DNA from 2 places in the Aphanothece sacrum FPU1 genome. Region 1 is predicted to be linked to the other one. Evidence: riboswitches for the same ligand, from Rfam matches in the RefSeq annotation. Region 1 holds a riboswitch; the other holds the start of a gene.
The links. Region 1 has a riboswitch for cobalamin ahead of AsFPU1_RS00935 (HupE/UreJ family protein). Riboswitches for the same ligand answer to the same signal wherever they lie in the genome.
Positions count from the first base shown of each region.

Region 2: linked by a shared signal. The riboswitch ahead of AsFPU1_RS22000 (sirohydrochlorin chelatase) and the one ahead of AsFPU1_RS00935 (HupE/UreJ family protein) in region 1 are both predicted to bind cobalamin.

Region 1 is NZ_BDQK01000001.1:194,974-198,179, forward strand. Features, by position in the region: gene AsFPU1_RS00930 (alpha-keto acid decarboxylase family protein) at 1-1,377, opposite strand, end outside; cobalamin riboswitch at 1,786-1,929, shown strand; gene AsFPU1_RS00935 (HupE/UreJ family protein) at 1,997-2,650, shown strand; gene AsFPU1_RS00940 (cysteine peptidase family C39 domain-containing protein) at 2,940-3,206, opposite strand, start outside.
Region 2 is NZ_BDQK01000017.1:422,986-426,191, forward strand. Features, by position in the region: gene AsFPU1_RS21990 (amino acid ABC transporter permease) at 79-1,260, shown strand; gene AsFPU1_RS21995 (DUF4198 domain-containing protein) at 1,380-1,718, shown strand; cobalamin riboswitch at 1,742-1,909, shown strand; gene AsFPU1_RS22000 (sirohydrochlorin chelatase) at 1,930-2,895, shown strand; gene AsFPU1_RS22005 (hypothetical protein) at 3,164-3,206, shown strand, end outside.

The DNA.
Region 1 (3,206 bases):
AAGTAAGAAAATAATTGGATTAAGTTTATGCCGAATAATGGTAGATAATTCTTGGGCTGTCATTTGAAATGCACCGTCTCCTACAAAAACAATAGGACGATGTTTTGGAGAGGCTAAAGCAGCCCCTAAACAAGCGGGAATTGAATAACCAATAGACAGATAAAAAGCTTGTCCAATAAACTCTGCTCCTTTGTGCATTAATAAATCAATGGTGGCAATAATCGCATCTCCAGTATCAGAAATAACGATAAAATCATCATCTAAAAAATGATTAATTCGTTCGTAAAATTTCTGAGATATTATTTTTTTATCTGGTTTAACTTCAAAGTTTTTTGTTAATAAATAAGAAGCTGGTTTAATGTCTAATGATTCATAATTTCGCGAAGTTAAATTATTCATTAATCCATCAATAAAATCTCCTAAATAAATAGGCTGATAAAAATGATTTTTTATTTTGACTTTTTCAGAATTAGCATTAATTAATTTTTGTGCATCAAGTTGAGCAGTATAAATGCCTAAATTCATATCAGACATAATCGCGCCAAGACATAAAATACAGTCAGAAGTTTCAATACGTTGACGGATAGATTCTCGACTTAATGCCCCAACATAATTACCAATAAATTGAGGATGTAACTCTGGAATACAGGATTTTCCTAGTAAAGTAGTGGCAATAGGATAGCCTGTTTTATCTAATAATTTTATCAATTTACTTTGCATCTGAAATCTATGAATTTCTACTCCAGATAAGATAACAGGTTTTTTTGCTTTTTCTAGTAAGGTAACAGCTTCTTCTACCGCTTCATTTAAAGCATTAATATCAGTTAATTCTTTGATGGGAAGTGAAATATCAACAGAAGGGGGACAAGGTTGATTGACTAAATCTGAAGGGATTTCAATGTAAACTGGTCGTTTATAATGGAGACAGGCAGCTAAGACTTGATCAATTTGTTTAGCAGCTTGACCTGGTTCAGTAATAATAACAGCCGCAACTGTCGCTTTTTCCATAATAGAAAATTGTAAATTATAATCTCCTGTTGTATGATGTAATAAGAGATGATTTCCTCTAACCGCATTATTAGGTCCGCCGCTAATTACCACTAAAGGAACTCGTTCTGCATAAGCTCCAACTACCGCATTAACTAAACTAAATCCTCCCACTCCATAGGTAATGCAAACAGCCCCTAATCCTTTGATTCTAGCATAAGCATCAGCAGCATATCCAGCATTAAGTTCATTACAGGTACAAATTAAATCAATTGGACTTTCAACAAAAACATCCATTAAGCTAAGAACATAATCACCTGGAACCCCAAAAATGTGATTAAGACCAAGTTCTTGTAACCGATTACACAAATATTGACCAACACTAATCATAAGACTATTCTAATCATATTTTTTTCTACTGTAACTTAAATTTTCAAAAAATGGTAAACTGTTTTGCATTTAAAATGCTTATTAAAAATTTGAGTATAAAGATGAAGGTTCTAGCGGACTTACTATCCTAAACTAATAATTAATAAAAGGCTAAAGCCTTATCCTATAAAAACAAAGTCCGACGAGCGCGGACTAAATTATAGATTGCCTACGCAACCTTTGTTTATATAGCTTAACTCTGAGCGAGTTAAAGTTTATTATTTGTGATAATTGAGCATAACTTGTCCGGTAAAACCTTATTTTTCTGACGAAGAAACACAAAGATTAGCAGAAAAATTTGTTAATCGGACTCAAGGAACAGAGTTAGAAAATCTATGGAATGAGAAATCTTACTTTCCGTGCTATTATACCTAAGCGAGCAGTTCTAGCGGGTAATAGTCGTTAGAAGTGATAGGGAAAGTTCGGTGTAAGTCCGACGCTGTTCCGCAACTGTGATGAGACTTTATTTCTTGGTCTTTAAGTCAGAAAACCTAGCAATATCGCGCCATCATTTTGATTAACTGGTGGCTCAATGATCAATTTTAAATCTATCTGCGAGGTACGGATGAGATTGAATGTTATGTCGAATTATCGATGGTTAAAAATTAGTTGTTTTATAACTCTTTTTTCTTGTTTAATGATAGGCGAAAAAACCCTAGCTCATCATGCTTTTGAAGGAAAAACGCCTACGAATTTATTTGAAGGATTTGTATCAGGATTAGCTCATCCTATTATTGGGTTAGATCATTTTGCTTTTGTGGTAGCTAGTGGATTATTAGGAGCAAGATTAAAACAAGGAATCTTAGTTCCTATTGTTTTTATTTTAGCAACTATGGCAGGAACTGGGATTCATTTACAAGAAATTAATTTACCTTTTGCTGAAGGAATTATTGCTGCTTCTGTGATTATTTTTGGCGGATTATTAACGGTTAAAAATGAGCGTCTAGATGCTTCTTATTGGTCTATGATGGTTGTATCGACTTTAGCCATGTTAGCAGGTATTTTTCATGGTTATGCCTATGGTGAATCCATTGTTGGCTCGGAAATGACTCCACTCATGGCTTATTTAGCTGGATTTGCTATGATTCAGTTAATTGTTGCTTTACTTGTATTTTTCGTCGGGAAGGTAATGTTTAAACAGGGTGAAAATAAAGCATTTTCTATTATTAGATTAATTGGGGTAGGAATTAGTGCTTTAGGGTTTGTCTTTTTAAGTGCTAATTTTGGTCATTAGTTATGATAGGCTGATTAGTAACATAGACATCTTGCCTGTGACAAGAAATCTGATACCTTGAAAGGTGCAGCTACCAAAACAAAGCCCGCCTGCGCGGGCTAATTTATTTGTTAATATTAATATTTTAGGAGTCAACGGCCGTTGACCCCTACTTAATCCTATAAGTAACGTGCGCAAAATTAATTAAACAACCAGGGCGGGTTTATTTAATTTTTTTGTAAGAATCATTGATTTATGTAAAAAACCCGCCCCTACAAATTTTATGTAATTAATTTTGTTTGACTACTTATTAATTAACTAAAATAACCTCTCCAAACCAATAATCTTTCATTTGTTCTGCTGTTACGATATCAAGACCAAATAAAGGATTACCTATCATAAACGCTTTATTTTTGGGATCAATTTTTAATAATGCAACCGCATGAGGAAACTGTTGACTCAGCCATCTTTGCTTAACATGAAGTAATGCAAGTTTATTTTGTTTGATTAATTCATCTAGGGTCATATCATAATGATAATCAGGATTTAATCCTAATTGTTCCATTGCGTTTATTTC
Region 2 (3,206 bases), on a different contig from region 1:
AATTCATAATTCATAATGGACAATGGATAATTCATAATTCATAATGGATAATTCATAATTCATAATTCATAATTCATAATGTCTGTTTCTCTACCTCCTATTGTTCAAATTAGTCCTATACGTTGGATATACAAAAATCTATTTAGCACTTGGTATAACAGTCTTTTAACAGTTATTAGTCTGTTATTTGTATATTGGATAAGTTCAACTTTTTTGATTTGGGCCTTTACTCTAGCTCAATGGGGAGTCATTGGCGCAAATTTACGCTTATTTTTTGTTGGTCAATATCCCGTCGAATTATTATGGCGAACTTGGACAACTTTGGCGATTATTATGGGTTTAGGAGGTTTATCTTGGGGTCTATTAATTCGTAGTCAACCTCTATTTAATCTTATTAATTTAACCATTTTAGGAATTTTAGCAGCTTTGTCTATTTTTGTCGCTATTCCTGTCGGTATTCTGGCCACTCTTAAACTGCTAGGAATGCTAATTTTATTAGTTTTTATAGCATTTTTTGCACAAAAATTAGGTGAAAAAATTCCCACTCTAGTCACTTGGTTATCATTAATTTGGTTATCAAGTTTTTTTATTATTCTCTGGTTATTAGAAGGCGGATTATTTTTACGAACAGTTAGATTAGATGAATTTAGCGGCTTAATGCTTACGCTTTTAGTCTCTGTTGTCAGTATTGTTTTATCCTTTCCTTTTGGGGTTTTATTAGCATTAGGAAGACAAAGTTCTTTACCCGTAATTCGTTGGTTATCTATTGCTTATATTGAATTAATCCGCGCTTTACCTTTAATTGGTATTTTGTTTATGGCTCAAGTCATGTTACCTTTGATTTTACCCGAAGGAGTGCGTCTAGAAAGGGTTGTAAGAGCGATGGCTGGTGTTACTTTATTTAGTGCAGCTTACTTAGCAGAAAATGTGCGCGGGGGGTTACAATCCGTTCCTAAAGGACAAATAGAAGCAGCTAAAGCTTTAGGTTTAAATAGTGTTTTTGTTTTGACTTTTATCGTTTTACCCCAAGCATTAAAAGCAGTTATTCCTAGCATTGTGGGACATTTTATTAGTTTATTTAAAGATACTTCCTTATTAGCTATTGTGGGATTAGTAGATTTATTAGGAATATCTCAATCGATTTTAGGTAATCCTAAATTTATCGGTCGTTATGCCGAAGTTTATTTATTCATAGCAATTATTTATTGGGTATTTTGTTATTCTATGTCTTGGGTAAGTCGTCAGTTAGAAAAAACATAAAATAACGGTTCTACTTTACTCTTAAACCCGCGTAGGCGGGTTTTGTGTTTATAGCTTAACCCTTAAGGGTTTAAGTTTATTATTTTGGTTTTGAGTAGGTGGGAATAAATATAGAAATTATGGCACTACAAAATCCTTTTAGCTTAAAAGAAGGCGATATTTTACCGATTCAAGTATTGTTCCAAGGGACATTAATTAATAATCCCTTAGTTGAATATTTAGGGCAAACAATTAGTGTTAGTAATAATGGAATAGCATTGATTCCCATTGGTGCATCAGGATTGCAAGTTATTGAAGCAAGTTATACTGATCCTAACTCCAACAATCCACCGATTTCTTATGCAGCAACCTTGACCGCACAATCAGTTCTCGAACCCCAATCTTTAGGATTATTAACAGCAACAACGGCCTTAGGAATCAGTCAAATTTTGAATCGTCGAATGAAAAAGAAAGCTTAACAATTGCTATCGTCAATAATCAGTAAAATGGAAAGAATCAAGGGTTCTGATGGGGAACAGCCATCAGAGGTAACGGGGAAAACTCGGTGTAAGTCCGATACTGTCCCGCAACTGTGATTTTAAGATCAGTTATGAATCTTTTAATAACTGAGTGAAAGAGTCAGGATGCCCACCCTATTGTTAACTGTTGTCACTCATCTGCGAGGTATAGATGATCACTCAAGCGTTTGCTTCCCCAACAGGGGAAATATTGCCCCCATTGCCCCTAAAACGACCTCTATTGATGATTGGTCATGGAACTAGGGATCTCGATGGTAAACAAGCTTTTCTCGATTTTGTTGAAGCTTATCAAGCTTTAGATACGTCTCGTCCGGTTATTCCCTGCTTCTTAGAATTAACAGAACCTTTGATACAAGAAGGGATTAAAGAATGTGTCGCTGCAGGTTTTACAGAAATGACGGCCCTACCCATACTATTATTTGCGGCCCGTCATACGAAATTTGATGTCACCAATGCTTTAGATCACGCTAAACAACATTATCCCGGACTAAAGTTCCATTATGGACGACATTTTGGCAATACACCTCTGCTATTAGACCTTTGGCGATCGCGTTTAGCACAACTAGACACAGTAACCATCCCACCGGAAGATACAGTATTATTAATTGTGGGTAGAGGTTCGAGTGATCCCGATGCTAATAGTGATGTCTATAAATTTTCACGTTTGTTGTGGGAAGGAAGTCATTATCGCACAGTAGAAACCTGTTTTATTGGTATTACTCATCCCCGTTTAGAAGAAGGGTTTGAACGGGCCCGACTTTATCAACCAAAACGCATTATTGTGTTGCCTCATTTCTTGTTTACGGGGGCCTTAGTTAAGAAGATTTTTGAGATTTCAGCCCAACAACAAGGGCAGTATCCAGACATTGAATTGATTAATTTGCCTGAAATTGGTTTTACCTCTGAACTGTTTTCTATTGTACGAGAACGGGAAATTGAAAGTCAACTGGGACAAACTCAGATGAATTGTGAAATGTGTAAATTCCGTCTCGTATCAGCTTCTGAGAATCATTCTCATGATCATCACCATCATCATGATCACCCTCATTCTCATGAACCGGAAGATCCCTATGCCAATGTAGACAAATATCATCGAAAAATTTGGCAAGTTCCTTAAGGATAAGGAGACTTTTGTCGGGGTAATTCATGAATTACCTCTGTAGGTTGGGTTGAGGAACGAAACCCAACTTACAATCTATGATCTAACTTGATTTTTAAATTCATAGATAAATAATTGAGTATTGAATAATTTGTGAAACTGCCATCTTGCCTGTTATTTTTCATTAAAGATTATATTTTATTAATTAACCCGATTTGGTGTTGACGAAAACCCCCACTCAAGGTAGATAATAAAAGCAGCGTAATATTTTTTTAATAATCAGGCCATGAACTCCTCTTTTCTCCCACCCGAAGATTTACCCCCTCCCG